DNA from 2 places in the Fluoribacter dumoffii NY 23 genome. Region 1 is predicted to be linked to the other one. Evidence: riboswitches for the same ligand, from Rfam matches in the RefSeq annotation. Region 1 holds a riboswitch; the other holds the start of a gene.
The links. A riboswitch is a leader RNA that binds a small molecule or an ion and turns the genes downstream of it on or off. The one in region 1 is predicted to bind thiamine pyrophosphate.
Positions count from the first base shown of each region.

Region 2: it holds a riboswitch for thiamine pyrophosphate, as region 1 does, so the genes downstream of both, KYQ_RS07555 (ABC transporter substrate-binding protein) here and KYQ_RS14950 (SemiSWEET family sugar transporter) in region 1, are expected to answer to the same signal.

Region 1 is NZ_CM001373.1:3,268,321-3,284,404, reverse strand. Features, by position in the region: gene KYQ_RS14980 (hypothetical protein) at 1-92, opposite strand, end outside; gene KYQ_RS14975 (hypothetical protein) at 287-604, opposite strand; gene KYQ_RS14970 (hypothetical protein) at 853-1,431, shown strand; gene KYQ_RS14965 (poly(ADP-ribose) glycohydrolase domain-containing protein) at 1,475-2,569, opposite strand; gene KYQ_RS14960 (hypothetical protein) at 2,905-3,231, shown strand; gene KYQ_RS14955 (thiamine diphosphokinase) at 3,270-3,932, opposite strand; gene KYQ_RS14950 (SemiSWEET family sugar transporter) at 3,916-4,182, opposite strand; TPP riboswitch at 4,169-4,269, opposite strand; gene KYQ_RS14945 (ABC transporter substrate-binding protein) at 4,450-5,472, opposite strand; gene KYQ_RS14940 (ABC transporter permease subunit) at 5,469-6,236, opposite strand; gene KYQ_RS14935 (ABC transporter permease) at 6,233-7,057, opposite strand; gene potA (spermidine/putrescine ABC transporter ATP-binding protein PotA) at 7,047-8,141, opposite strand; gene KYQ_RS14920 (hypothetical protein) at 8,417-8,914, shown strand; gene KYQ_RS14910 (MFS transporter) at 9,129-10,340, shown strand; gene KYQ_RS14905 (VirK family protein) at 10,480-10,992, shown strand; gene KYQ_RS14900 (hypothetical protein) at 11,127-12,200, shown strand; gene KYQ_RS14895 (N-acetylmuramoyl-L-alanine amidase) at 12,202-12,921, shown strand; gene KYQ_RS14890 (SDR family oxidoreductase) at 13,020-13,913, shown strand; gene KYQ_RS14885 (FAD-dependent monooxygenase) at 14,019-15,650, shown strand; gene bla (class A beta-lactamase) at 16,059-16,084, shown strand, end outside.
Region 2 is NZ_CM001373.1:1,671,230-1,687,313, reverse strand. Features, by position in the region: gene spoT (bifunctional GTP diphosphokinase/guanosine-3',5'-bis pyrophosphate 3'-pyrophosphohydrolase) at 1-2,003, shown strand, start outside; gene KYQ_RS07590 (RidA family protein) at 2,003-2,386, shown strand; gene KYQ_RS07585 (ATP-binding cassette domain-containing protein) at 2,506-4,368, shown strand; gene KYQ_RS07580 (hypothetical protein) at 4,369-4,779, shown strand; gene KYQ_RS07575 (hypothetical protein) at 4,900-5,754, shown strand; gene KYQ_RS07570 (hypothetical protein) at 5,880-7,652, shown strand; gene queA (tRNA preQ1(34) S-adenosylmethionine ribosyltransferase-isomerase QueA) at 7,771-8,784, shown strand; gene KYQ_RS07560 (tRNA-guanine transglycosylase) at 8,800-9,633, shown strand; TPP riboswitch at 9,809-9,902, shown strand; gene KYQ_RS07555 (ABC transporter substrate-binding protein) at 10,064-11,008, shown strand; gene KYQ_RS07550 (FAD-dependent oxidoreductase) at 11,142-12,203, shown strand; gene thiS (sulfur carrier protein ThiS) at 12,203-12,403, shown strand; gene KYQ_RS07540 (thiazole synthase) at 12,406-13,191, shown strand; gene thiE (thiamine phosphate synthase) at 13,188-14,480, shown strand; gene KYQ_RS07530 (HesA/MoeB/ThiF family protein) at 14,489-15,559, shown strand; gene yajC (preprotein translocase subunit YajC) at 15,770-16,084, shown strand, end outside.

The DNA of each region.
Region 1 (16,084 bases):
TGGATCACGGTAACCAGGCGATGAACTCCTTTTTTTCCCAGGTTGGCTGAAATCATTGGATATGAAGGTTGGGGGTGATTAAAAAATTTCATTGAAATTTATAATATTGCAGAATAGTTTAATCTACTATAAAGCATCAAAAAGACAATGTAAAAATAGGAATTACGCCTTTGATAGAATAGATTTTGGAGAAGGAAATTACCGTTATGAAAAGAAGTTCTGTCGGCGCATGCCTTCGATAATAGCATAGAGGTTAAGGTTATAACCTTAACCACTGAAATCATTATTATTGAGACATTCTATGGTAAATGTTTACTCCATGGTTGACTACATCAGTTAAATTAGCAACACTGGGGATTGAGGAGTTACCTGAGAAAAACGCCAAACCTGCCTGAATTCCCCGGCCAAGGTTGGCTCCTATAGCATAGTTGTTTAATGAAGCAGGGGCTATCGCTTCGAAAGCATGAATGGCAACATCTGGAAGATATTCCAATGCGGCAGCTTCTGGGTTATTCATGTATTGAACCATAACAAGCGTAGCAACTAATGCGTTATACCCTCGATAAGCAGTACTCCAGTTTAACAAATTATACATACTCAGCATTTTTTACTCCTATATATGATTTAAAAGTCCGGCGTTATTATAAAGTAAATTATACAATTTTTAAACAAAATCCTTTTGAGCAGGGATTTTTCTTTTCTTTCCCAAACAGCATTGAAGTTAGAAAAAAATTAGATAATATAATAACTTGCTGCAGAAAACCTTAACATTTTGGTGTTCAGTAGCTTAATCAATCACCGGGTTAAATTTTATTTAATCCTGATTCATTTTTTCACTAAAAGGATTTCTAAATGGCAGGATCAACTTCAAATATATTGACGCGTCTGCAAGCCCGAGTACCTACTTCTTCTTCCGCTCACAGGAATATTCAAAGGGGAAACGCAGGTTTGGCAGTGACGCAACTGACGGTACAATCAGGGCTGGAGATTACAAATACTACAAGTCCTATTCCGCTAATCCCAATAGCATTTACCCAGTTTCTCAATTCAGGGTATGCTGTATTACGTGAAGACACACATCTCAATGAAAAAGTGATTCAAGGTCTTCAGGCTTTATTCTCAGCGGTTATCTTGGGGTTTGCTATCAGTCTGATATTCAATGATCAAGAAGTAATTCGTCAGGTCATGTATTTATTTCAACTCCTCTACAGTTCTCTTCTTTTAATTTCCTGGGGAGGCAGTGAAATGTCAAGGGACTCTTCAACAAACTCCGCTACGACAGAAGGTGCAGCTCATCGGCTTAAATCTCTAATCAAACGTGCAGTTGATCCTGACGAAGATTTGGAAAAAGCAGAGAAAAAAGATGAAGAGGAAGAATATGATGAAACCGAAGAGAATAATTTAGAACAGATTCGAATCTCAAAAACCTGAACGTGTTTGAGGTAGACCTAATTTATTATGCCGGGGGTATTTCTTAACCTTTGGGGGAATGTTGTGGTTTAGTGGTTTCTCCAAGTTTAATACCCGCGAGCACGTTTTGGAAAATTTCAAAATTATTGTTTAGTGAATGGGTGTTAATTATTGGAAACATAATATGTTGGAAGAAAGAGGATCGTTTCTCAATTTCTTCAGCATAAATTTCAGCTATTATTTCGGGTTCATTTTTAAATTCACCACACCCCCAGGCACCAAACATGGCATTAGGTTGCTTTGCAACAATTAAGGTATCAAGTTGTGCGGCTATTCGACGTCGCAAATCGTCTCGATGTGCTCTGACTACTTCAGGAGCTTGGGACTGCGGTTCAGAAAAATGTTCAGGGGCAGCAGATCTTAGTTCATGAAAAGGAAAAATACTTGTTGATGGAAGAAAGGAGAAACTGATTTCAGGGTCAGGAAATTTATTGGAGTTATAATCATCCATTGACGCTTCAATTAATACTTCCGGACCCCTAAAACAAATTCTGGGTTCTACACTGTAGTAGGTTTTACAGGCGTCAGGTGAATAAGCTTCCAAACATATTTCTTTTAAAATGGCGAGTTCTTCTTCCGTCATTTTCCTGCGGCCTTCGATCAGTTCCCTTCCTTCAGGGGTGTACTCGAATACCTCTGTAGACTCTGGCTTGGGCTTGACTATATTTTCCAATAATGAAAGTACGCATGTGCTTCTATGCCACATGTTTTCTTCCTGGGCACTTCCGCCTTCCAATGCGCCGCCGCCAGGGTATCGTGAATTGGCCATGTTTAAAATGGAGTAAATTCTTGCATATTTTTTCGTTGCCTCGAATGCGGCATCCCCCCAGTCTTTATATACCACTTCAACTTCCGAAGGCGGGGTGGATCTTGTTTTAGTCCAGGAAGACAAATTTGTTAATGCCTGGCGCTTTAATTCTTCCGCTTTCCTGTGATCGGTTATTACATTTAATGTTTTTCCCATGCTTTCATGACGCCAACGGTCGCCGGAAAGCGACCCGGATAATAGGCCGGGTTTATGTGACTCATGCACACTAAGAATGGAAGCAAATTCTGATGGACGTACTGTAGCTCTTCCTCTAAAAAATCTTAGAAACATAATTCAAAAGTCCTTACTGGTTGCATAGTAATGCCTTATATGGGCATTATGTTTATGATTGTTCTATGTTTGTTTTTAAAGTTTTAAATAGAATTGGGAACTTCGATTTATTCCTTTGTATCCGCAATACTGCTTCAAAAACCATTCTTTTGTTCATATATTTAGCATAGTGTATCTGATTGGTAATTCAAGAAAGGATCTCTTAATTTATTGCGAAGGATAAGAACTGCCTCATTTAAAAAATTAGCGCATTCCCATTTTATTTTAGCCAAATTTATATTCCTTAAGAATTAAATCAGCTATATTAAAGAAATCATAGAACACGGAGCGTTTATATGAGAAAAAATTCCCTAAAAAATCTGCTGGGTTTGATTGTATTTTCTGTTTCACTTCAAGCGATTGCCAATGAGACGATTAAAGTGCAGGTTAAAACAAAAGAGGCATCGGCTGCTGCCCTGGGGTTTACTGTAGAGGGCAAAAAATCGGGTGCCCGAGGAAAATCTTATTCCGGCAAGGGACCTGTAAATAAAGTGTATGTATTTGGATATCGAAAAAACTCTGCTTTTGGTCCCGATATTTTGTGCGGTTCTCACAAATTGACAAAAGACAGCATTGTGACTTTAGTCACTACAGGGAACCATTGTTCTATTGAAGTAAATTAACAAAGGCTAAACGGGAAAAGAATAAATGCTGTTTCCCTTCACCAATTTTGAGAAGGGGCAGTAAGTCCTGCATCTTCAATCATTTGCTCATAAATCAAAACCAAAACCGAGCCTTGATGAACTTCCAAAAAAATTTCAGGGTGAAGAGTTCGATTAAAACAAGAGTTCATTCCCGGAAATGAAAGTTGAGCATTATGGAGTTCCCATTGAAGGCCTATAGAAGAAAGGGTTGCGGTGGGTATTCCAATGAGTGAAATTTTTGTATGTGGAAGTAATGCAAGATTTATCCTGGACTGTTCATTTAAAACAAATCCTTTTATGGGAGGAGCATATAAAAGACAATTTGTTTCCATGAAAATATTTATATTATTCAATATATGATCCAGGTGCCCCCCATTGATGCCAACTATTATGGAAGGTAATAAATCATTTTTTTTTAAATAGCCCATGGCTTTTTGATAATCACTAGAACTCTGATCTGCTACATGAAGGAAAGGATAGGTCTCCAGGAGCTCCGGATGGACAGAGTCCAAATCGCCAGTGATTAACTGAGGTTGGACCCCAAGGTCAAATAAATAATTAGCGGCGCCATCCGCTGCAATAATAGGAACATTCTTTGTTGTGAAAAACGACGGCCCGGGTAAATCCCCATTCAGACATAAAATAGACCTGTAACCGGTTAAATTAATTACATCGTGCATCATAATGCCGTTTTAACAGAATGAGCAATAAACTTACGATCAAGCCCACGATATTTGAACTGATTACAAAAAAAGAATTGGTGCTGCTTCCATAAATAATCCATGCTACGGAACATATCAGATAATTAATTAACATGATCATGGATAGGTCTTGGGTAGATCTTGTTTTTAGGGATTTGATAATTTGCGGTAATAAACCAATAAAAGAAGTAATAAAAGCGATAATACCTGAGAACATAACAATAGACACATTTTCCTCCGCTCAGACGAATGAGATCAGGTTCAAAGGGTTGGTTTGATCCTCTCAGCCTCAAAAATGGCACCCCTAATGTACAAAGATTATTCTACCATGAAAGAGCTTTGCTGCCAAAGGAGAATTTAAGACTGGCATCCAGTTACCCCCTTGGAATAATTTTGGCTTTACCGTATTCATCAACAGCAAATAATAGGCTAATGAACGGAGTTGCGTCAGACGCAGGAAGAAAAAATTTACTCTGGGATAAGCAACGGTTCATCCTTACAAAATCAACTTTAATTGCTCCCAGTAGCGATTATAAAGCAAGAGCGTTTCTTCACCCACATCACGCTGGAATTGACCTTTGGTCATGATTTCTGCTGGCGGGTAAACCATAGGATTGTCGCGAATGGGCTGAGGCAATAAAGCCCTGCCTTTTGCATTGGTGATGGCATGTCCCTCTTTTAAAGCGATTTGTGCACTTATTTCTGGTTTAAGGATAAAGTTAATAAATTCCAGTGCTTCCTTCGGGTGCGGTGGATTTTTAGGAATGGCCAAACAATCAACCCAAATGACAAAACCATCTTCGGGATAAACAAACTCAACTGCCTTATTTTCCTCGTGCGCTTTAAAGGCATCTCCATTCCAGGAGGAGCCGATTACGGCGTCGGCATCGATCATAATTGCCTGAATGCTGTCACTGGCAAATAATTTTATATTAGGTACAAGCTGCACCAAATGGTCATAAGCTTTCTTGATATGCCCCGGATTTGTGTCATTGGGATCAAATCCCAGGCTCATTAAGGCTATTGCAAAAATTTCCCGTGAATCATCCAAAAGCATTAATTGATTATGCCATTTGGGAAACCACAACTCCTTCCAGCTCTTCGGGGGATTGGGTACAACCTCCTGATTATAAAAAATCCCGGTTGCCCCCCATATAATGGGGATACTGAACTGATTGCCATTATCATAATCATTATGCACAAACCGTGCATCCAGATTAATTTTATTAGGCAATTTCTGCGGATCAAGTCGTTCAAGCATGCCTTGTCGTTTCATGCGTTCCACAAAATATGCAGAAGGTAAAATTACATCATATACAGTCTGGTGGCTGGCCCTGAGTTTGGCATACATGGTTTCATTGCTGTCATAGGTAGAAAAGTTAACCTTAATTCCAGATTCTTGTTCAAATTGCTGAATGACCTCTTTAGGAATTTCTCCCCCCCAGGCATAAACATTAACCACGGGCGCCGAAAAAATTTTGGGGGTAAAGAAAAACAGCACTAACAGAAAATACTTCATACTTGTTTCCCCGAAAGACGATGGGAAATGATGACCAGAATCATCGATAAAACGAATGTTATTGAACACAAGGCATTCAACTCAGGGGTAACTCCTGCGCGCACCAGGGAGTAGATGGTTAAGGGCAAAATGTTAAACTCCGGTCCTGCCACAAAATAGCTGATGATGACGTCATCGAAAGATAATGTAAAACTCAACAGAAAAACGCTTAAAACTGCGGGCCATAATAAGGGCAATAAAACTCGTGTTAATGCAATATAACGACTCGCTCCCAAATCCAGGGCCCCAAAATAAATATTGGGATTTAAAGTATTAATCCGTGCATTAATAGTCACAATGACAAAGGGAATACAGAAAGTAATATGGGCAATTAACAAGCTTATGAAACCAATCGGGGTTTTGCTCATATTGAAAAAAATTAATAAAGCCACACCCAGTACTAAGTCCGGGATGATAATCAGGGAGAGTAATATAGAAAATAAAATTTTGCGGTGTTTGGATCGGAACAAAAATAAGTGGATGGAGGCCAATAAGCCCATAATGGTGGCGATAAATGCCGAGCCAAGACCCAAAATGATGGAGTTCAAAAAGGCAGCCCATAAGCCGCGATCCTGAAATAGTTCGTTATACCATTGTAGAGAAAACCCCTTCCATTGGAGGGAAAATTTGGCCTCGTTGAATGAGTATAAAATTAATACCGCAATGGGAACATAAAGTGAGGCATACACAAAAAAAAGGAAAAAGCGCTTCAGCAGGTTATTCATTGAATTGCCCCATTTTTCCGTGGTCGAAAAATAAGAAACAACAAAAGCAATAGTGAAGTAAGCATCACGCTGGTGGCAGATCCTTGAGGCCAGTCACTTAAAACGAGAAACTGGTTCTGAATTAAATTACCCAATAAAATAGAACGCGCCCCCCCTAAAACGTTGGGGATGTAAAACAGGGTCATTGCAGGTAAAAGAACTAACAAACAACCCGATAAAACTCCTGGTGCTGTACTGGGCAGAAAGACTCGCGTAAAAATAGACCATTTGTTTGCGCCCAAGTCTTTAGCCGCTTCAAATAATCTGAAATCAAATCGTTCCATGTTCGTAAAAATAGGGAGCACCATAAAAGGGAACAAATTGTAAACCAATCCGATAATCACTGCAAAATTGGTATACAGTAAGGATAAAGGTGCATGTATCAAATGTAATTTTAATAAAATTGCATTTAAAACCCCTTTATATTTAAGGATAGCGATTAAAGAATAAGTTCTGATTAAGGAACTTGTCCAAAAGGGGATAATAATCAATAGCAATAAAATGGATTGCTGTCTCGATTTTATCAACAAATAACTAAACGGGTAGGCAATAAGAAGACAAAAAAAAGTGGTAATGCAGGCTATGAGTAAAGAGCGGAGAAAGATTTTTACAAAAACTGCAGTAAACAGGCTGGTGTAATTTTCCAAGGTAAATGGTAATGCAACCAGATGATGGCTGTCCTTGGAAAGAAAGCTGGCGGCAAACATCATCAATAGGGGAATAAGACCAAAAAAAATGAGCCAAAAATAAAGGGCATAAAGCGCAAATGATTTAGCTTTCATAAGGTAATAGAACCTCCCAACCAGGTAACCACTGCACCCATACTTGCTCAGCAAGGGTATATTCCAATTTATCGTCATCCTCATCAAAAAATTCCGAAGCATTAATTATTCTTCCGGAGGCAAGTGCAACTTTAAGATCAACGGTTGAACCTTTATAAATAATATCTACAATGCGGCCAGGCAACATACCTGCAGGATTATCCACCTCAGATAATCCCCAAACCCGAATGTCTTCCGGACGTACGATTAAATGGAGCCGATCACCGACCTTGTAATTACCCGTGTTCTTACAAAACAGAGGGACATCTTCAACTGCTGTCATAAGGTCTTGGTCCTTTAAGGCATGAACTTGCACATCAAAGATATTGGTTTCGCCGATAAACATGGCTACATAAAGATTCGCCGGGGTCTCATAAATACACTTGGGTGTGCCTATTTGTTCAATATGACCATGATTAAATACCACAATGCGATCGGACATCGACAACGCCTCTTCTTGATCATGAGTAACAAAAATAAAGGTCATGTTCAGCATTTTCTGCAATTGTTTTAACTCAGACTGCATGTCCTTTCGGAGACGATAATCCAGAGAGCTTAGGGGCTCATCCAATAACAGGACTTGCGGTCTGTTGATAATTGCCCGTGCAATGGCTACCCTTTGTTGTTGTCCGCCACTGAGTTGTTTTATATTTCGTTCTGCAAAGCCCTCAAGTTGCACAAGCTTCAATGCATCAAGAACCCGTTCTCTAATTTCGGGCTCGGAAACCTTTTTACACCGTAAAGCAAAGGCAACATTTTCATAAACGGATAAATGAGGAAAAAGAGCATAGCTTTGAAATACAGTGTGTACATCCCTTTTTTGTGGGGGCAAACGATTCACACATTGGCCGCTGATATAGATTTCCCCTTGAGTTGGGTGCTCAAAGCCAGAAATAAGCCGTAACAGGGTGGTTTTTCCACACCCCGAAGGGCCAAGCAGGGTTAAAAATTCCCCATGATAAACACTTAAGGAAACATCATTCAAAATAGGGATGTTGCCGTAGGATTTATAAATGTTCTTGATCTCAATGAGCGGTGTTGTCATTTGCTGTGTCAATGAAAAAACGATAATTATCGCCACTGTAATTGGTCTTGTCCAGTAAACGTGTGGTTATTTGATCCCAAAATGGAACTAAGGATAAAGGGTGGTTCTATTTTTTATTGGTCAAAAGCTAAACCTTTTCAGCTGTTCAAATGGATTATTTTTTAGCATAATGGCTGCGATGTCTGTTTGGATTTAAATGTTCCACCAGGCTGACTTTGGTGACTGATCCTTGAAGGCCTTTGTCTTGAGGATGTATTTTCAGATAAGGAATAAAAATGAAAAGAAGTGCTTTGTTACTCATGGGATTGACTCTAACTGGTTTGGCTATGGCTGGAAGCCCTAAAAAAGAAGTGCGTCATATTGTGACGCTCAATGGTTTAGCGAACGGAGATGGCCGTTTTATTCGTACCGATGTGACCGAAAATGGAAAATATAAATTTGGCTATTATTTTTGTGGGACTCGCCATAGCGTTGTTTATGGAGATATAGTGTTTGCTGATGAGGTAGCTGATACCTATCGTGTAGAACGCTCCATTAAATTTTCAATTTGCCAGGATGAAACTTTAACTGAATGCCTGGAATTTGCGTCCGATCATTTTACAATTTTTAAAAATAAGGAAGGCAATCTGGAAATAGACGCTCGTCCTGTCTTGCCTATTAGCGTCGCATCAATAAAGGATGCATTTAAAGGATGTGAACCTAATCCAGAGGAAGACAACCGAATGAAAAAAATAATCCATGCAGGCAGCAGTTACCTGCTTCGCCAAGGTTAAGGGAATAAAATAATCTGGGAAATAATGCGAAATTTTCCCAGATTAGAACCAGCAAGTAACGGCAAATTTTGGATTAAGCTGCCCCTACATGCAGCGCAATCGCGTTTTGAGTTACAGCATATTGTTGGAAAATTTTGCAAAATCCATTTAAATTGTGAGCAAAAATTCAAAGATTTTATTATAATGCTCCGCTATTTTTTCATTGATGAATATTATGTCGCATCCAAAAACATCTATTTTATTTATTGGTTTATTATCGGCTTTTTCTTTACTTACATTTGATCTTTATCAACCTTCGTTGCCTTATATCACCAGTTTTTTTGGTACCACGCACAGCTTAAGTCAATTAACTTTAAGTATTTACCTGTTCGTCTTTGGGGTGACCCAATTAGTTTGGGGACCGCTTATCGACTATTTTGGACGCCGTCGTTTATTGCCTCTCAGTTTGTTAATTGCCGTTTTTGCCAGCTTAATCTGTGCTTTTGCTCCCAATGTTTTTGTGCTCATTCTTGGGCGGGCATTGCAAGGCTTTGCTTTATGCTGCGCCAATTTAATTGCCTTTTCCATCTCCAGAGACTTTGAAGATACTGTTGAACGGGCAAAAGTTTTATCTTATGTGTCAATGATTGTTTCAATTTCCCCCATTATTGCTCCTGTATTAGGCTCTATTATTTTTACCTATTGCAGTTGGCAGGCGAATTTCATGTTAATGGCAGTTATTGGCCTGGTACTTTTGCTGCAAGCTCGCAAAGGACTCTTTGAATCCCCCTTTTGGACTCAACCTACAGAACCTTTTATTATAAAAAAGGTCATCCAGGGCTATAAGGAGATTATTCCCTCGCCTGTTCTTTGGAGCGGCTCATTGATTATGATGTTCAGTTTTGCGGCAGTAATGCTTTCAGTCATTAATTCATCCTATATTATTATTGAACAATTTGGTTTTTCGCCCCTGGTGTATGGAATTATTTTTATTATTAACGGATTAAATATTATTGTGGGCAATTATCTGGGGATTTGGCTGCGAAACTATTTCAGCATGGCTTCCACTATTTATCTTGGCAGCTGGTTTATTATTTGTGGTGGGTTTGCCATGTTACTGGGTACCCATTTGTATGAATTTAATATTTATACTTTATCCTTTGCCTTGATTTGTAACCTGGGAATTAGTTTGACAGCTCCGGCTACCATGTCCATTATGCTTGCGGATTATAAGGAAAATACAGGGCTTGCTCTGGCCATTATCCATACTGTGCGTATGTTTGGTTCCTCGGTTTTAACTATTATAAGTGCTTATTTGCTCATGCAAACACTTATCGCGTTACCCCTAGGGTTAATTGCTTGTGGGTTAGGGGCTTTGTACAGCACATGGTCTTTTAACCGCTTAACGGTCAGTGATCCTGAATTGGATGGGGTAGAGGCTGCGTAGTATTACTCGCCGGAAAAATAAAATTTGGCAAAATTATAAACAGCTTATACACTTAAAGTATTTGAGGGCGTCTGCTGCTCCCAAAAAATAGGGGTCCCCAGATACACTAAGCCCGGGAAAAGAATCATGGAGGATATAAATGAAAAGATGGCCAGCCGCTGTAATGGGAGTTTCATTGCTCCTATTCTTCCCCCCAACCCATGCGCAGACCCCCGATATCAACAATGCCTTTAGCAATAATATCACCAGTTATACTCAACTGGTGCGAGCTGTTGAGAGCGGGGAAGATGTTAGGGCTATCATTCATTTCGATAATTGCCAGGTAACAGGACCGGAACTTCCTACTCAAGTCCAGAGAAAGTTGGAAGGAGCTTCAACTCGCTTTGATTTTACTCACTATTTTCATGGTCAGGAAACCGTCAATGATGAATTAATCGATACGGTGACAACGTCCATGAAAATTTTTATACAGAACCCTTCGGGGGGATTCTTAACTTTGACAGGGCGTTTGAGTGTTTTTGAGGATAACTCAGCCACCTTGCACGTGGATTTCTTTGATCCCGTGTTGCATAAGCAAAAATTGGTCGTTGACTGGCTTTGCAATATTAGTAACGGCGAAGACAATAATGGCTTAATGCTGTTCAATGGTTAACTAAAAATAAACAATCAGGTAATTCTTTATTCCTTGTTGATTGCACCTGCCAGAAACGAGGATTTTTAAGTATGATTGGAGAATTTACTACTGCCCTATGATATTATTTTGCTTTCACAAAATTGTCCCCGGTAATGAAAATAAAAAATTTATTTTATGCATTTTTTATCTCGATAAGTTTGAACGTTGTAGCTGCTCCGCGCTTTATATCCGCTGAACCATTTCCTGCAACCCGTTATGAAATCAATGGACCTGCTTTATGTGCTACCGCCAAAGAAACATTGGCTTATTTAAATAGGGGGTACCCTTATGATCCTAAGGTCATTCACGAAGGGAAAGTATTTAAAGTTCCCCTTGCGCGAATCAAAGCAACCTTGATGTTCATTTGTCAGCATCAAAACGAATTGAATGATCCCGCTTTTGTTAAAAAGAACTTCTCTTTTGTTCGCTGGTATCCTGATTATGAGCAAACCAGGTCCCTGGCCTTAAAAAAACCACTCATCGCCCGCTTACCTAAAGAAAAAATTTTAATGACCAAATATTATGTCCACCGAGCCAAGGCAGCAACTCATTACAGTCCGGCTTATCCTTTTCCTCTTTATGGACTTCCCCAGGATGAAGAATCTCTGACTTTGGAAGAAGCAGATGCCAAACCTGGCCTGGTACGTTTCCAGTATGGAAAGCAAGCTATTTTAAAAGGGGCCTTAACCAATAAAAAAGTTCCAGTACTGGGTTATTTCAAACGGGACGATCTTGAGGCTGCTTTAATGCAAGGTACTGTCGTTGCAGATTTTGGACCCAATCATCCGACAAGAATTTTTAATGTCCATCGTTGCAATTATATTGCATACGATAAAGCTAAAAACCCGTATCAGCAAGAACGTTACTGGTATTTTAAACCTGTAGCGGGTATCAAAGGTTATGGCAAGGATGCGGATCATAAAATTACCGTGGATACCGGTGTTACTTTTGCTGCAGACCTTGAGCAATTTGGTTTGGGAAAATTATTGATGGTGCAATATCCTGATCGAAAAGGTAATATGGTGACCCGGGCCGGTATTTTCGCAGACACCGGTGGAGCATTTGAGAATAATTTGTACCAAGTGGATTTTTTGGCGGGAAGTTATGCAGGGAAAGAAGCCTTCATGCAAGGCACCCGCGATTTTCCTGATTACGTGGCTGCCTTTTTTATGATATTAAAAAAATAATATGAAATTTTTTTTATTTTGCTCATTTTTTATAACTTCGATGGCGCACGCCTTTTCTTGTGATGCGCCACAAAAAATTCATAAAGCGCCGATTCAATTTGATGCAAAACGTCTTGCCTTAACCCGCCAATACCAGTTGACTCATTATGGAATCGATTCCCCATCCATTGACATTGATCCACGGATGATTATTTTGCACTGGACCTGTATTCCTACTTTCAAGGCAACTTTTCGAGTTTTTTATCCATCCACATTCCCTAAAAACTCCCCACGGATTAAGGAATTACCGGGTGAATTGAACGTCTCAGCTCATTATTTAGTTGACCGTGATGGAAGTATTTATCAGCTGATGCCTGAAAACTGGATGGCAAGACATGCTATAGGATTGAACCATTATGCGATTGGTATTGAAAATGTTGGTGGGGTCAATAGCGAGGATGATCTGACTGAAGCCCAGAGCAAAGCGAATGCATTTTTAGTGTGTTATCTTAAGAAGAAATACCCGCAAATCCAATATGTGATTGGACATAATGAATATTTGAATTTCAAAAATACTCCTCTTTGGCTTGAACGGGATCCAAATTATCAAACAGATAAGCAAGATCCAGGTCCCGATTTTCTCAACCGGGTGATGAGATTAGTACAAAAAAGTAAAAATACACCAAATTGGCATCAACATTCCGGGACTCATATTTTTGAACTGTCCTCACTGCGTGAATGAATTCATGGAAAAGACGGAAAGTAATGCGGGGAGTTTGAAAAGTGCAGCGTGTGCTTTCAAGCCTAGGGAGTTAACATCAGGAGTGGTCTAATTTTACTATGAAAAATTCTTGTTTAAATCCCTGTTTTTTTATCTTTGGCTTTGGTTATACGGCAGAAGCTTTGGCCAAAGAGCTGCTGCAGTTGAATTATCAGGTAATCGGCACAACCCGTGATAAGAAAAAAATCCTGAGCCATACTTCTGCCGACTATATGCTGATTGATTTTCATGACCCTGGGATTGCAAGGTTGTTGAGTAGGGCAACCCACCTTTTGATAAGCGTGCCTCCCTTGGCAGAGATTGGAGATCCCGTGCTTGCATCCTACAGTGATTTAATCCGCCAACATGCGTCACATATCCAATGGCTGGGCTACCTCTCCTCAACCAGTGTCTATGGCGACCACCAAGGCGCCTGGGTAACGGAAGAGTCAGCTTTTCTAGCGCCAGGAATACAAGGGAGGTTAAGGGTACAGGCAGAAAATGCATGGATGGCTTTTGCCAAAGCTCAGAAAATTCCACTGCATGTTTTCAGATTGGCGGGTATTTATGGCCCCAAGCGAAATGCAATTGAACGTCTTATAGCTGGAAAAAAAGAAAGTATTTTTAAAGAAGGTCATTTTTTTTCAAGGGCGCATGTTGCGGATATTGTTTCTGTAATTTGTGGGTCGATAAAAAAACCGCATCCCTATTCTGTTTACAATGTTGCGGATGATGAGCCTGCACCGGCTTATTGTCTTGATGCCTTTGCTGCCTCATTACTTAACCGCTCCCCTTTACCGCTTGTCCCGTATACGGCAGCAACCCTGTCCCCTATGGAACAGCAATTTTATGCGAATAATCGCCGTGTCTCCAATGAAAAAATTAAAAAAGAATTAGGGATAACGCTTCTTTACCCCTCTTATCGGGAGGGGCTAAGCACTATTTTTAAAGAAATGCAGCATAGAATTAAGTAAACCATACTTTAATTTCATAGGATGACGAGTCACTACTCATCAGTACATGAATCAGACTATAATAAAGCTTATTGATTTTATCCTAGATTAGAGCATGGAGTAGCGATGGCTGATAAAATATGGGATGTACTGGTCGTGGGAGCGGGGCCTGTCGGTTTATTCTGCGCAAATGAACTCAAACGGCATGGTTTAAATTGCCGCATTATCGACAAAAAGTCGACTCTCAGTGATAAATCAAAGGCTTTAGCCATCCATATCCGCACCCTTGATCTGCTTAAAGATGGTGGTTTTCTTGAACAAATACTCATTGAAGGCCAAAAAGTAAATGGAGTATTGTTTCAATCTGAGGGAAAAGAATTAATCCATGCCACCTATGCTCTTGTAGAAGCAGATTATCATTTTGTTATCGATCTTCCCCAAAACAGGACAGAACATATTTTCCAGCAAGCGTTACTCGACAGGGGCCTGCACGTTGAGTGGCAAACAGAACTTATGGATATGGAACAAACACCAACTCATATCATATCTACTGTAAAACATATTGATGGCGAGAGTGAAAAAATTCAATCTCATTGGATTATTGCTTGTGATGGATCGCACAGTACCATGAGGAAACTGGTTCATGCTGAATTTATAGGCTCCTCTTTCAAACAAACCTGGTGGCTTGCCGACTTGCTTATTGATTGGGAGTTACCTGAAGATAAATTTATTCTCTTTGTAAGCGACAAAGGGCCGGCTGCGTGTTTTCCTATGGGAGAAAAACGGTATCGAGTGGTCATGACTGCCCCGGAAAAAATTATGCATCAGGAACCCACCCTTGAAGAGATTACTCATGCTTTTAAGGTACGGTGTAGTGAGCCCGCTAATTTACATGATCCTGTTTGGATTAGCCAATTTGGCATTGATCACAAACAAATCCAAAACTATCGTTATGGGCGAGTATTTTTTGCAGGGGACTCAGCCCATGTTCATAGTCCTATGGGAGGCCAGGGTTTAAATACCGGCTTACAAGATATCTATAATTTGGTTTGGAAACTGGCTCTAGTACAAAAAGGACTCGCAAAGGATGCATTACTGGATAGTTATAACAGTGAACGCCATCCCATCGCTGCAGAAGTTTTAAAACAAACCGGAAATATAACCCGGTTAATAATGATGAGCAATCGGGTGATGATTTTTTTACGCAATTTCATCCTAAAGATGGCTATGTCCTTTGATTCAATGAAGCGTTTTGTTTTATATAACCTTGCTGAATTGACAGTAAGTTATGCCAAAAGCCCTATAGTGAAGGTATTGGGAGAAAAAACTTCTTTTAAAATAGGTGAATTTCTCATTAGTTTTCCTCTCATTGAGGCCAGAACTCATGAAAAAAGACAACTTCAGCAGATAACTCAGGGAACCCTGCATCATTTATTTTTATTTGCCGGTCTAAGCCAAACGAATCAAATGCCGCTCCTCATTGAGACAGCAAGGAACCTAGCGCAACAATTTAATGGTTTGATTAAAACGCATATCATTGTCTCCCATCCTGATATAGCCTTACCCGATGCGGATATTTCAATGTTTTTTGATGAACAGCAAACGATGCATCAACGTTTTAAAATCAATCAGCCAATTGCAGTGTTAATTCGACCGGATAAATATATCGGTTTAACCCAAATGCCTGTGAATCCTGAGGAGTTGCAGGCCTACATGAGAACTGCTTATTTTCGTTTGGGGGGTAGTCTTGCTTCATAACGATTAATAAATTTGCACACTTGTGCTGCTCTTTTTTTAAAGAGGGATATAATGAAAATAATGTAACTCCCGGCTACAAAAAGGTTCGTTTTAAGAACAAATAGCAAACAAATTGCTGTGAAAATTTAAAAAAGTTGTAATTAAGATAAAAATAGAATAAAAATTTGCATAAAGCCCTTGGACCATTTTATTGCAAACAAGTAAGGCAAATTAGGCAATACTGCTGGTACAAAGAAATTGAATCCCTTATTTTCAGTGACACCCTTTACACTATGGCATGTTTCATGTGGGTAGGGAAAGATTTTGTGTGCTTTATCGATACAAATGAAAACAGCGGCACATGCGCGTATTGCAGCTTATTTACGCCAGACAATGAATAAAAGAAATATAAAATGGATTATATAATTTATGAAAAAAATACTAACGCAATGTTC
Region 2 (16,084 bases), 1.6 Mb from region 1:
GCGAGCCTTATATTACCCATCCAGTTGCTGCAGCCCTGATTCTTGCGCGCATGCGCTTGGATTATCAAACCATTATGGCTACTTTGCTCCATGATGTAGTTGAAGATACCTCTGTAAGCAAAGAAGATCTGACACGCCAGTTCGGTGAGGAAATTACCTCTCTTGTTGATGGTGTTACCAAACTGACCAAAATAAAATTTGAATCAAAAGCTGAAGCCCAGGCGGAAAATTTCCGCAAAATGGTTTTAGCTATGGTCAAAGATATTCGGGTAATTATTGTAAAATTAGCCGATCGTTTGCATAACATGAAGACTCTGGGTTCGATGCCGTATGCAAAACGCCGACGAATTGCTATAGAAACTCTGGAAATTTATGCACCCATTGCAAACCGTTTGGGAATGCACTCAATTTATGTCGGCCTTGAGGATCTGGGATTTCAGGCTTTATATCCTATGCGTTACCGGGCAATAAAATCAGCAGTGGAAAAATCGCGCGGTAATCGACGCGAATTGACCCAAACTATCGAACGCGACTTGCAATTGGCTTTAGCGCAATTGAATATCCCTTATGAACAAGTATTCGGAAGACAAAAGCACTTATACAGTATTTATAAGAAAATGCGTCAGAAAAAAGCTTCCTTTACCGAAATTACTGATGTTTTTGCATTTCGGGTAATTACCGAAGATATTGATTCCTGTTATCGCATATTAGGCGCTTTACATTGCACCTACAAACCGGTTCCGCAACGTTTTAAAGATTACATCGGTATCCCTAAAGCAAATGGATATCAATCTTTGCATACTACCTTATTTGGACCTTTTGGGGTTCCTCTTGAAGTGCAAATCCGCACTCGCGATATGGATAAGGTTGCTGACAATGGGGTAGCTGCCCATTGGATTTACAAGTCATCCGGGCTTGAAGTAAACGAAGCGCAACTGCGTGCCCGAGAATGGGTACAAAGTTTATTGGAAATGCAACGCAGCACAGGTAATTCATTAGAGTTTATAGAAAACGTCAAAATTGATTTATTCCCTGATGAGGTATATGTTTTTACCCCCAAAGGCCATATTATGGAATTACCTAAAGGGGCGACACCAGTTGATTTTGCCTATTCGGTGCACTCCGGGGTAGGAAATAGTTGTGTGGCAGCCAAGGTTAACAGAAAATTAGTGCCGCTTAGCATTCCCTTATCCAACGGCCAAACAGTTGAGATTATTACAGCTGCGGGCGCGCATCCTAACCCGGCCTGGTTAAATTTTGTAGTGACCGGCAAGGCCCGTTCCAATATACGCCATTTCCTGAAAAGCCAACAAAATACTGAATCAATCAGTTTGGGAAAACGGCTTCTTGAGCAGTCCCTAACTGAATTATCAAGCGACTATGCTAAAATACCACCAGAATCTATTCAGGCACTATTGAGTGATTTGCATTATAAAACACTGGATGATTTGCTTTTTGCCATTGGTATAGGCAATCAGATGGCCATGGTCATTGCCAAAAGATTGGTAGTCACCCAGGATTCCAATGAATTGGATAAAGGAATTAAAACCCATCCGCTCGCTATTAAAGGAACGGAAGGAATGGTGGTTCATTTCGGTGAATGTTGTCAGCCCATACCGGGTGATAATATTGTTGGAAAATTCCAACAAGGTAGGGGCATCATTGTTCATAGCAGTGATTGCGCCACTTTAAAAACTTCGCGAACCAATCCTGAGCAATTTATTGCTTTACGCTGGGATGAAAAAGTGGAAGGAGAATACTGGGTTGATATCACTGTGGATGTTGTGAATGAGCGGGGGGTATTGGCAGCGCTTGCCACTGCAATTGCGGAGTCAGGCTCCAACATCGGTAATATCAATGTAGATCCCCGGGACGGCCGTCACAATGCGGTCACTTTTTCAATCAGCGTAGTTGATAGAACGCATTTAGCTCGGGTTATGCGCAGGTTAAGGGCAAACAAAGTTGTGATGCGTCTTTATAGAAAAAAACAAGGGGATAATTGATGCAACCTGTTAATACAAAATTGGCTCCAGAGGCTATTGGAACCTATTCACAAGCCATTAAATGTGGTGAGACTGTTTATCTTTCCGGACAAATACCACTTGATCCTGTAACGATGCAACTCTGTAGTGAAGATATCAAGTTGCAAATTACCCAGGTCTTGGAAAATTTATCGGCTGTTTGTGAAGCCGCGGGTGGCAGTTTGGCGCATATCGTGAAATTAAATGTTTATCTTACCGATTTACGCCATTTTCCTTTAATAAATGAAGCAATGAGTCGTTATTTTGCAGCCCCTTACCCGGCAAGGGCAGCAATAGGTGTTTCCGCTTTGCCTCGTGGTGCACAGGTCGAAATGGATGGTATAATGGTTTTATCTGCAAAATAATTCATTTAAATGTGGTCTGCCCATTGGAGCTGAGTTAGGCCGGGGAGATTCTCCGCTGAAATCCGGATTGACTGACCTTCCCCAGACCACTACTTACAAGACATAGTTAGAGTTCATTTATGAGTATTATTTCCCTTCACGGAGTGTCCCTCAATATCGCGGGAAATCAATTATTGGATGAGGCCGATTGGCAGATCCAACCAAACGATCGTATTGCATTAGTCGGACGAAATGGTGCAGGAAAATCTACCCTCCTTAAACTGTTGCAAGGTGAATTGACTCCAGACAGCGGCCAGATGAATCAGCTATCTGGATTGCGTGTTGCAGGTTTGACTCAGGAAGTCCCAATTACCGGTGAAGAATCAGTCTATCATTTCCTGGTGAAAGGTCTTGGGGAAACAGGTGAGGTTTTATCTCGTTTTAATGAACTTTCCCAATCGAGAGATATGGATAAATTAGCCTTATGCCAGCAGCAAATGGATAACTTGCATGCATGGGACAAACTTCCACAAGTTGAAACCATGGCCAGTCGTTTAGGTATCACAACTGGCGAGCGCATGAAAAATTTGTCGGGTGGGATGAAGCGGCGGGTATTATTGGGTGCTGCATTAATTGCAACTCCCGATCTGTTACTTTTGGATGAACCGACAAACCATTTGGATATTGAAGCAATCGAATGGCTGGAGTCTTACCTGAAAAATTTCAAAGGTGCGGTGCTCTTGGTAACTCATGATAGAGAATTTTTGAGCCAGGTTGCCAATCGAATTGTAGAAATTGACAGAGGTAAACTTCATCAGCATGATTGTGATTATGAAACTTATTTGGACAGAAGAGAATCTATTCGTTTAAGTGAACAAAAACAAAATGATTTATTCGATAAAAAATTAGCTGAGGAAGAAGCCTGGATTCGTACAGGAATTAAAGCCCGCCGAACGCGTAATGAAGGTAGGGTACGTGCATTAAAGGCATTGCGGGAAGAATACAAAGCCCGGCGTAATCAATTAGGCAAAGTCAAAACATTTAATCTCGATGTGAGTCGGTCCGGTTCAGTAGTGATTGAAGCAAATCAGGTGGATTTTACTCTGGGAAATAAAACCATCTTACGTGATTTTTCCTTATTACTCACTCGAGGCGATAAACTCGGGATAATTGGTCCTAATGGCTGCGGAAAAACGACTTTAGTGCGTTTATTACTTGGGGAGCTAAAACCCGATGCCGGACAGATAAAACTCGGTACTTCTTTAAGTGTGGCCTATTTTGACCAATTGCGTCGCCAATTACGTGAAGATCAAACAGTAATGTTTAATGTGGGTGATGGGGCGGATTATGTAACGATTAATGGAAAACAAAAACATGTTGCCAGTTACTTGCGTGAGTTTTTATTTTCCCCAGAACGGTTTAATCAGCCAGTTTCGGTGCTCTCTGGTGGAGAAAGGAACCGGTTATTGCTCGCTAAATTATTTGCCAAACCTGTAAATCTGTTGGTGATGGACGAGCCAACAAATGATTTGGATATTGAAACTTTAGAACTTCTTGAGGGCATGTTAGTAGACTATCCAGGAACGTTAATCTTAATCAGCCATGACCGTGCATTTATCAACGAGGTTGTAACCAGTGTTTTAGTTTATGAAGAAGCAGGGCAGTTCAATGAATTTGTCGGTGGTTATGATGAATATAAAATGCATAAAAAGCAGCAACAGCGAGAACAGGTGATAAAAACACCTATAGTGAAACGCAATGTTGCCACAAATAAACTAAGCTTTAATGAACAGCGTGAACTTGCTCAATTACCCCAGAAAATTGAGCAGTTGGAAGAAAAAATTGCTGAATTACATTTACAAATGGCTGATCCTAGATTTTATCAGCAGGATGCTCAAGTCATCGCCAAGATAAATCAGGATTTGGCCGAAGATGAAGCTTTGTTATCCCAGTTTTATACCCGATGGGAAATACTGGAAGATGTTGAAAATAGGAACAAATAAATGTTATTAACGCTTGCTTTGCTTGTTCTTTTGAGTTCGATTTTAGTCTTTTTTTCAGAGGAATTCGGCAAAGCCATTAAGAAACTCTTTGCCATAAAAGGAGCCAAGTTAATTATTCCTCTGTTTGCGGCTTCCTGGCTAATTTATTCCTATAATTTTTGGGTCCTATGGGGAATTTTTTATTTGCGCGAAATACTGCATAATGTGCTGAATTTTTTAGTGCAAATTTTGCCTTTCCAAAAAGGGGCGGTTCCTTTGGTACTCATATTCATGTTGACATTTATTTCGGTAGTTCCCGTAGTGATCCTTGATATGCTGTCACGAAGAAGAAATTTTAAAGGATATCAATATCCTTACCTCACAAGTGGGATAATTTGGATCTTATCTGTAGCCTTGTTGATCATTGTATGATCTTTTGTAAAGAAATGTAATTTTTTTGTAAAGAAATCTTTTTTGTTCTTAATAAAACCTTAAGTTTTCTTTCTTATACTTCCCTCGAGTTTGGAATTAATAAAAATAAAGGAGTCTAAAGTGGCATTTAATAAACATACACATCATGAAAAATTTTCTGGTGGTTCCAATTACCATTCTCACCAGTCCCTACCACCCTTTAATCCTCACGCTCAGGTATACACACCTTATTCACCCCACGTCCAGGTGAGCTCAAGGTCTCCCGGCATTGATTATGTTCCGCTAAGAACTGTTCATACCCCTTCTCGTCGATTTTACTCCACCCCAAGTTCCGGAAGTTCAGGAATATATCTTTTAGTAGGCATGATACTTGTACCCGTTATCCTGGTTGCATTATTTCTCAAACTCACCCTTGGGGGAATGGGATATACTGCTGCATCTATGGCTGCTACTGGAGCTTCCGCAGCGAGCGCTTCGGGTGCTATGGCATTAGGGGCTGCAACTTTTGGTATTGGTGCCCTTGCCCTCTATGGTGCTTTGGGTTTTGCTTATTTATATTCCAGTGCCAAAGAATGCTATCGCAGTGATAAAAATGTATTCGCTATGATTAAATCCCGTGTCGTTAATGAAGAGGGTTTCACGGCAAAAGGTGTCCTGAAATCTATAGGCGCAGTGCTGTGGTCACCATTTTTATTGCTTGGTGGTCTAGCTGGCATGGGAGTGAAGGCTGTTGAGAATGCGCGTTCTGCAAAATCTCCGGTTCAAAAAACTGTTGATACACCTAGTGAATTAACTGCATTTCCTTATACAAAATTAACCGAGGAGCCTAAAAAGGAAAATTCTAAGCCGCTCGGACAAGAACCAATACATTATCCATCGGTCCTCGCTACTGAACAAGAGGAATTAGGAAATCTTTTAGAGTCCCAAACCTTAACATCATCGTCTATCTATCCTAAAATAGGATTCGGTAATTAAGGAATAACAGCTTTATCAAGCAGTATCCCGGGAGGTATCTCGGGCTACTGCTTCTCCAACAAAGCAAACGCTTTTTTCTCCATATAGCCTATAATTTAATCAATATGTCTTATTGGAGTGTACAAGTGGTCTCCCGTAATTCGGTAATCCCGGCAATCAATACTCTCCCTCCAATAGAGCAAGAATTAACTCCTACTGAGCAAAAGTTCATCTTGGAACATTTGGAAACATGGTTTGCAGATTTGGAAAGGAGCACCCAACCTGAAACTGCGGAAGCCAATCCTTATTTAGCAACTCAGTTTTTATCCCGCTTTGGATTAAAAAATGCTTTGGATGTATTTAAATTCCTGAAAACAGCAGGGGGTGATGTGACGTTGACCATGATAGTTCGGGAAATTATAAAAGAGGAGTTACGGATTCAATCTATTTCAGAGCAAAATACTGCAGAAATGTTAAGACAACAACGTTTGCTTTTCATGCTTATGGGAATAATTGCTCAGCGAAAAGAACTGGCTAAAAATGTGGATCAGTTGATTCGATTTGAAAATGACAAGCATCTGAAAAGTATGCATATGGAGCAGAAAACGGAAACACTTTCTGAACGTCCGCCTGTTACACTAATTGATGAGATGATTGATCATTACATCGAGACCATGAAAGTTCTGGATGAGGAATTGGATGAAATAGAAGATCAACTAGACCACATTGAAGAGGAATTGAACGAGATAGAAGAAGAGGAGAGGCGGGTTGAGGAACTTCATAGTCATATCGAAATACTGGATACCTTTTTGCAATTACCTATTTTACAGCATCCTCAAGAAAACCCCGCTGCTTTTGTCCAACGAAGAATCACTTCTCTGATGCGGGAGCTGGAAAGATACAAAGAACAGGAAGCACAATTCAAAAATAAAACGACTGGAGATATCCGCACTCAGGAAATGGAAAAGAATCGTCTTGGCAGACACATAAGAACAATTGAACATGAACTTAATTTTCATAAAGTGCACTTGAATCCAACTGTAACCAATTTTGAAGATTTGTTTCATTTGGCATTACAACAGACACGGGGAAAAATACAAGAACTCCAATCGCAACAATCAGTTTCTGGGCAAGTGCATGTTGAGCTTGAGGGGTTACAGTTGCGGGAACGCGGGTTGCTTTCTGCATTAAAAGTGATGAGAAATAAGAAAATACTTCTTAATGATCAATTAGAACAAGTTTTTGATTTTTCGCAAGCACGCTTTTCCATCAAACCCGAAGATGCACGGCGCCTTGTGCAAAGAAAAGATGGTTCCTATGCTTTACTTCCCAAAGATGCGGATCCTGAAAATTTGATTTATCAGGATTGGGTGCAAGCTCAAATTGCCTTTGAACAGGCTAAAGCAAAAATTCAAACCCCCCGGTTTAATTTTATGGAAAAAATCCAAGAAAACTTACAAAGGCAAAGAGAGCGCAAAGAACATCATTTAAGTTTAAGAGAGGTTTTACAAGCCCAAAGAATGGAGATGCAAAACGCAAGAAAGGAAATGGGGGAAGCATTAAAAGGAGCTCAAGCCCAAAGGGCTTTATTATTAAAGAGGGATAACTTATCTCCAAACCCCAATCCATCGCCTGACTTTCATGAAAGCTATTCACAAATGAGGGAAAAGTTTGAATTCCTGGCTTTAAAAAAACCGCAAAAAAAGGATTTGGATGAAGTCCGCAATCTTGTTAAAAACTCATCAATTTCTCCTGAAGTCAAAGGAAAGCTGGATCAATTAATCGAGCAAGCTGATAATGCCCCCGGAAAGAATTATGGGGCCACAGAAAGACTTCGGTTTTTACGCAGTGCCCGACAGTTGCTCAAAGATGTATCACCTGCCTTGGATATGGATTCTACCTTGCGAAAAAAAGATTAATTGTGATTATCCAATATTTCCCTTTTAAAAATAATTTGTCGTCCCTTAGCATCCAATAATGATGATGAATGATTGTATTCAGTGTATAATAGCGACAATTTATTTTTCAGGTTGGTTTATGAATAAGCAGGACTTTTATTTTGATTTGCCTCCAGAATTAATTGCGCAATATCCTTTAGCGAATCGAAGTGATTCACGCCTTTTAATTTATAATCGTCAAAAGGAGGAATATGGTCATTACCAATTTCGCGAAATTGCTGATTTTTTAAATCCCGGTGATTTATTGGTGATGAATGACTCCAAAGTGATACCCGCCAGACTTTATGGCCATAAAACTACTGGCGGCAAAGTGGAGTTATTGGTCGAACGAATTACAGGAGAGTTCACATTTCTGGCGCACATTAAAGCCAGTAAAGCATTAAAAGCGGGTTCTATTATTCAGCTGGAACAAAACAAAGAGCTTGAAATTCTTGACAGACAAGATGATTTATTCGTTTGTAAAGCAGATATGGATGTCCTGACTCTGTTAAATGGGATAGGGCATATCCCCTTGCCTCCTTATATCACCCGTAATGATGAAAATCTGGATCAGGACCGTTATCAAACAGTTTATGCCAAATATGAAGGCTCCGTGGCCGCGCCTACGGCTGGTTTGCATTTTGATGAAGCAGTATTATCCAGTGTTCGCTCACGGGGTGTTTCTGTAGCTTACCTTACCTTGCATGTGGGGGCAGGGACGTTCAGGCCTGTTCGTTGTGAGGACATCAAAGATCATAAAATGCATAGCGAGCGATTTACCATAGGTGCTGAGTTATGTGAGGCAGTACATTCCACCAAAGCAGCTGGTAATCGGGTTATCGCGGTAGGTACTACAGCCATGCGTAGTCTTGAGAGTGCAGCACAAAATGGTACATTAACTCCGTGCAGCAGGGATACAGATATCTTTATTTACCCTGGATATGAGTTTAAAATTTGCGACGGATTAATGACTAATTTTCATTTGCCTGAATCTACCTTGTTAATGTTGGTTTCTGCGTTTATTGGTCATAAACAAGCTATGAAGCTATATCAAGAAGCGATCGAAAAGAAATACCGATTTTTTAGCTACGGTGACACGAGTTTATTGCTGTAAATCAGGAGATGAAAAATGTTGACGGCAGTACAGAATTTTATACCTGTTTTAACCTCGGAAGCAGGTTTGTGTCTTACAACAGCAAATTGGCAAGAAGCAAAAGTAACAGCAGCCTCTTATTCTCTGGAACAATTATTATATAAGCCGGGCCAGGAATTACTCAAAAGCATCGATGATTTATCTCATTATCTGGTTTGCCCTGGAATAACGGTACTTAATGCCTTATCGCTTAGGTCAAATAAGGAAGGAGTTTACGTACTTAAATCCCCTTACGATGGTTCCATAATAAAATTTACTTCCAAGGATTTAATCCACCTTGTCCAACATTTAAAGCCTGCTGCAGTCATTTTACCTGCTAATATCCTGCAGAATTTTCCTGAAATTTGGGACAATTGGAATGATGAAATTATTCCATTTCTGCATGCCCAGGAACTGAAAAATCAGCAGCTGAGTCAACCTCATGGGGTTTATTTTAATGTATTGGATGAGGTGGACTGGGAGCAATTAGAACGCTGGTCTCATTTACCACGGTATGTCACCGGCTGTTTTGACGCTGAATTAGTATGGCGTTTAGGTAATAAAGGTATAGGATTTATTGAAACTGATGAACCCGCGCAAGCTGCCATGCAAGGTAAAGTATACAGCCATGCTGGAGATGTGGATCTAACAGATTCTAAAACCCAGATGCAATTTGAATTAATTGATGCAGATTGTGTCTGTCCTACCTGTTCGCAACAATTTACCCGTGCTTACTTACATCATTTATTACAACATACTCCCTTGCTTTGTCAGCGGTTTTTGATTCAACATAATGTTTATTATGTGCAAAATTCCAAACCTTCTTCTTGATTTTCTTAGCCCTCTTAAAATATCCACCTCCTGAAAGGAAAAAAGGGTTCAGGAGGGGCGGCACGCAGCTTCTTATCCATTGAAACGCTTATCCTTGTGCCATGAGGAAAATTCTTATCTCGCCTTTGCAAACTTGCATTTGACAGTTTTTACGAGAACGGATAGCATTATGGCAAATTATGGCGCGGGGTGTCGTGATAAACGTCTGAGAAATACCCGTTGAACTTGATCTGGTTCATACCAGCGTAAGAACGCCTTAAAATCGAAATTTCATTATAGAATCGCTAACTTTTAAATTCACCTGCCCAGCTACTTGGGTGTTTTAAGGGTTAACCAACATAGTTCTTAATGGGTTCAATTTCTTTAATTAAGTCTTTACGCGATATCTTAGCCATACTCATTTTTTATAATTTATACAAGGAGCAATGGCATGAGCGCGTTATCTACAAGAACAACTTTGTTACTCAACTGGTACGCAAATCCTTATCACACTCCAATTTTTGTTGCTCATTCACTAGGGTATTATCAGCAAGAGGGAATAAAACTTGCGATTCTGGAGCCTAGCGATCCCAGTGATGTGACTGAAATTGTAGGCATGGGCCATGTAGATTTTGGTGTTAAGGCAATGATCCACACTTTGGCAGCCCGTGCAAAAGGTTATCCGGTCACCTCCATTGGGACTTTGCTGGATGAGCCTCCTACAGGGCTTATTGCACTTAAATCCAGTGGCATTACTTCGTTTAAAGATATTGTTGGGAAACGAGTAGGGTACATAGGTGAGTTTGGCAAAATCATCATTGACAATTTGGCAAAGTTAGCGGGTATTGATCCTGAAAGTTATGAAACAGTCCGTATTGGTATGAATGTTACCGATGCGATTTGCCGTGATCTCATTGATACGGGTATAGGTTTCATTAACTTTCAAAAAGTAGAGCTTGAATACTTACGGGATGAAACAGTATTTTTGCGTCTGGATCAATTGGCAGGCCTTGGGTGTTGCTGCTTTTGCTCCATTCAATTTATTGTTCCAGAACGCATGTTAAAAAAACCTGAAACAATTAAAGGATTCCTCAAAGCGACACAACGAGGTGCCGCCTTTACTACCGAAAATCCTGAGGAAGCCTATGACTTGTTACGCCAGGCTAAACCCCAATTGCGCACTCAAATGTATCACACCATTTTTATTCGTAGTTTGCCATTTTTTTCACGAAATCTTTTAAATGTGGAACGTGACTGGAATAAAGTGGGCAGCTTTGGTAAACATTTGGGAATTATTGATGAGTCTTTTGCTGTAAATGCTTGCTACACCAATGAGCTACTGCCCAAAATGCCGCATTCTGATCTAGAGCCCATTGCCTGTTGTGTCAGTGTATAACAATTAATTGGGCATAATTCTTTTAGCGCCGGTACTGGGAGGACTTTTCTGTGAACGAGCCTCTCAGCGCTGTACCTGAATAAAAATGCGAGAAGCATATACCATCCCCCATTATTGAGGAGTGATTGATTTAATGAAAAATGCAGCTGTTGTCGGCGCTGGAATTATGGGATGTTTGTTGGCTTTACGTTTACACAATGAAGGTTGGCAGGTGACTTTATTTGAAGCGGCAAACTCTTTTGATAATTGCAGTTATGCAGCCGCAGGTTTGTTGTCCCCTTTTTCTGAGCTGGATAAAGCAGAGCACGTCATTTTTACATTAGGCTTGGAGTCGGTAGACGGATTATGGCAGTCCATTTTAAATCAATTGGCTGAACCTGTATATTTCCGCCAAAAAGGTTCTCTGGTGGTTCATCATCCGCAAGACAAGGCAGAGTGGCAGCACTTCAGTACCCGAATAACAAATAAATTAAGCGACTCATGTTATCGATTGATTAGTCAGGATGTTTTGAGTCAACTGGAACCGGAATTGAACCAATTTAAAACAGGATATTATTTTCCTAAAGAAGGACAAATTGATAACCAGGCACTGTTGTTGGCCCTAAAAAAACAACTTTGCCAGCAAGGTGTTATTTGGCGGGGCCAAACCTTTGTTTCCAATATCCATTCAGGAAAAGTCGAAACTGGAAAAGGGTCCTGTGCTTTTGATTTTGTTTTTGATTGTCGCGGTATGGGGGCCAAAAATACATTTACCAATCTGCGTGGGCTTCGGGGGGAACTGATTTGGCTGCATGCGCCTGAGGTACGAATACGAAGACCCATAAGGTTCCTGCATCCAAGATATTCTATTTATATAGCTCCTCGACCTGGATCTTATTATCTTATCGGTGCCAGCGAGTTGGAAACAGAAGATTTAAGTCCAATTTCAGTACGGACCACGCTGGAATTATTAACTGCCGCGTATTATGTACATCGAGGTTTTGCAGAAGCACGGATTATTAAAACAGTGACACACTGTCGGCCGACTTTGATACACCATCAGCCGCGGATAAAATTTGCAAAACAATTTATTGCGGTGAATGGACTTTATCGCCATGGTTATTTAATTGCACCTGCTTTGGCAGAGGAAGTTTTACGAGGATTGAAGAGCAATCAAAAAGATGTCTGTTATCCTGAGCTTTGGGAGGCTTATTAATGATTATTTACCTGAATGACACCCGCTTAACCATAGAGGCGTCCTCTACCTTGCAACAATTTATTGAGCAAAGAAAAGCGGTAGGCGCACATGTGGCCATTGCTATAAATAATGAATTTGTTCCCAAATTCATGTATGCCAACACTATCTTGCGCGAAGGGGATCGTATTGATCTGATAGTGCCGATGCAAGGAGGGTAGGTATGTGGCATTTAGCAGACAAACCCCTGACAAGCCGCCTGCTTTTAGGAACAGCGGGTTATCCCTCGCTTGAAGTTATGGCCGATGCAGTGCGGGCCTCGAAAACAGAGGTGATCACTGTGTCCCTGAAGCGACAAATATCAAGGGGGGGAGGGAGCGAATTGTTTTGGCAAACCATCCAGTCTTTAAATTGCAGCTTACTACCCAATACTGCTGGATGTCGTGATGCGCAAACTGCAATTACTACAGCTGAAATGGCCCGCGAACTTTTCCACACTTCCTGGATAAAGCTGGAGGTGATTGGCGATGACTTCAGTTTGCAGCCTGATCCCTTTGAATTGGTATATGCGGCGAGCGAATTAGTAAAACGCGGGTTTGAGGTTTTTCCTTATTGTACCGAGGATCTTGTTTTATGCCAGCGGCTGGTTGATTGTGGTTGTAGAATATTAATGCCCTGGGCCGCACCTATTGGTTCAGGAAAAGGATTACTTAATCCTTTTGCTTTGGGGACTCTGCGGCAAAGATTGCCCGATATAACGCTGATTGTGGATGCAGGGATTGGCAAGCCTTCGGATGCTACCCGTATTTTGGAATTAGGGTTTGATGCGGTTTTACTGAACAGTGCAGTGGCTTCAGCAATCCATCCTGTCGCAATGGCCGAAGCTTTTTCTCATGCAGTCGCTGCTGGGCGGGGTGCTTTTGAGGCAGGTCTTATGGCGGAACGAATTGCAGCCCAATCTTGTACCCCTTTGATTGATACACCTTTTTGGCAGCAGGAGGTAATATGAGTGCTTCTGTGTGGATCAATACAGAAAAAGAGGCGGATGTATGCACTTTGCGTGCATTAAACCTTCAGGTTCATCCGCAGCATGTCAATTATTCCTGCCAACCTCATGCGATTAAAATGGAGGGGGTGGTTTCTCCGGAGGAACTCAACCTTCTGAAACACTACACTGGTCCAGTGGTTTTAGATTTTACCTTATCTTCACTCCAGCATATTGATAAGGCAAACCTGTTAAGCGCCGGTCGTTTTTTCGCAGATATTCTTATATTGAATACCCTGGAGGCCGAATCTCTTTTAAGCCGAAGCATTGCGACCCCTCATGCGATGGAGGAAGCTGCGCATGAATTATTAACCTTGGGTGCTAAAAGTGTTGTACTTTGTGGTGAGCCGCATCTGTTGGGAAGAGCATGGACGCATGAGTATTGGACAAACGGCGTTACTTCTTTCTGGTTATCGCAAAAGAGCGTTCCGCAAGCCAGGTATCCAGATCTTCGTACTGTGTTCACATCTGCGATTACCGGCGCATTGGCTCAAGGGTACACCGTAGAAGATGCACTGATCCTCGGAAAAATGTATGTGCATCAAGCAGTGCGTCAAGCACAAAGCAGTTTATTTTTTGGCGGATTCCCGGAAGATGAAGCAGATTTACCCTATCTTTCCTCGACCCCGTTATACCATGCACCGCATCCATTTAGGCGGTGCCCTCCACTAGGTCTTTATCCTGTGGTCGATCGATTCGCGTGGGTGGAAATGCTCTTAAAGCTTGGTGTAAAAACCATTCAATTGCGAATTAAAGAAAAATCAGCGGCATTGGAAGTGGAGATGCAGCGAAGTATCGCTTTGGCTAAAAAATATCGTGCCACTTTATTTATTAATGATTATTGGGAATTGGCCTTAAAGCTGAATGCCGAAGCAGTTCATTTGGGACAATCAGATTTAGATAGTGCTGATCTGGATGCAATCCGCAAACAGGGACTTTTATTAGGTGTGAGTACTCATTGTTACTATGAAGTTGCCCGGGCACATGCAATCTGTCCTTCATACATTGCCATTGGACCTGTTTTTGAAACAGACAGTAAAGAAATGCCTTTTGCTGCCCAGGGTGTTGAGCGCCTGCAACGTTGGCAACGTACTTTAAATTACCCTTTGGTGGCAATAGGGGGAATTAATAAGGCACGAATGCCCGCTGTGGCCGCCACCGGTGTGCAGGGCGTGGCACTTATTTCTGCTATTACCAAAGCCGAAGATCCGCAGCAGGCAACATTGGAACTTTTAAGTTTAATGGGAAAATGAGAATAAATATGTCGGATGCTTTAAAACGTTACACGCAGCAAATTAAATTGGAGGAAATAGGCATTGGCGGCCAGAAAAAACTGCAAAAAGCGCGAGTATTATGTATCGGTGCCGGGGGAATTGGAGCAACACTGCTTCCTTACCTTGCCGGTGCAGGAGTGGGAACCATAGGTATTATTGATGGGGATGTAATTGAAGAGGGCAATCTACATCGACAAATACTTTATCAGGAGCAAGATGTATTTTATAAGAAAGCAACTACAGCGAGAATGAAATTGCAGGCCTTGAATTCAAACATCAATGTTCAGGCTTATGAGTTTCGTTTAAATGATGAAAATGCCGAAACTATTATCATGCAATATGATCTGATAGCCGATTGTTCTGATAATTTTTCCACGCGCTACTTAATTCACGAGGTATGTTATCGACTTGAAAAACCTTATGTTTATGCCAGTGCTCAACAATTCCAAGGACATTGTTCTTTATTTTATGGCAAGGACAATCCCTGTTTGCATTGTTTGTTTCCAGTAATTCCTGATACTGTTATAAGTTGCCAGAGTGATGGTGTGTTAGGTACGCTCCCTGGCTTATTGGGTATTTTGCAAGCGACTGAAATCATTAAATGGATTACCCAAAGTGGTGTTTCATTGTTAAATCGTTTGCTTTGTATCGATTTACTTTCTTTGGAAGTAAAAAAGATTAATTTAATTAAAAACAAGGAGTGTCCCTTTTGTGTTTTGGGTAAAAAAAAGGGGAATGTTTTTACCCAAAGTTGCGATGATATGGGTTCTTTTGCTGTAACTGCAGCCGCCTTATCCGGCTTTTTGCAAAAAAATCCTCAAATATTATTGTTGGATGTAAGAACTGAAGCCGAGCATCAAAAGAAAAATTTGGGTGGGAAATTAATCCCCTTATCTGAATTGGCGGAACGTTTTAATGAGCTCGACCCTCAGCAACCCCTCCTTATTTATTGTCAGTCAGGTCAAAGGAGCAGACAGGCGTTTGCACTATTGAAGGCTGCTGGATTTTGTTCGTTATATCATTTGCAAAATGGCCTGCACGCTTTGGTGGAAACATAACGACATCGTCAGGAAATAAAACACCTTCGGAACCAAATGCATTTTTATCCGCTTTCCAATGAAAATGGGAAAACATGAGCAGGATTAATAAATACTTCCCAGAGCAACAGCGTGGGTTTTTTGATTAGAATTCACTTTGATTCATTTACCTTCTGCACAATTCACTATATGATGTCACGCGATTATCAATAGTAGATTTAAGGAGATATTATGAGTTTTTTTATTAGCGATGCTCTGGCTGCAGCGGAAACTACAGCAGCGCCACAAGCAGATGGAACTTTCTCGCTCATTATGATCGCCGCTATTTTCGTGTTGTTTTATTTTATGCTCATCAGACCCCAAAATAAAAGAGCAAAAGAACATCGCGAATTAATAAATCGTTTAAAGAAAGGTGACGAAATCATTACCTCAGGTGGTATTTTAGCTAAAGTAGTTAGTTTAGACGACCAATACATCAAGATTAGTCTTGCCGAAGGTGTTGAGATTAATTTACAAAAAGGTGCGGTAAGTGCAGTATTGCCCAAA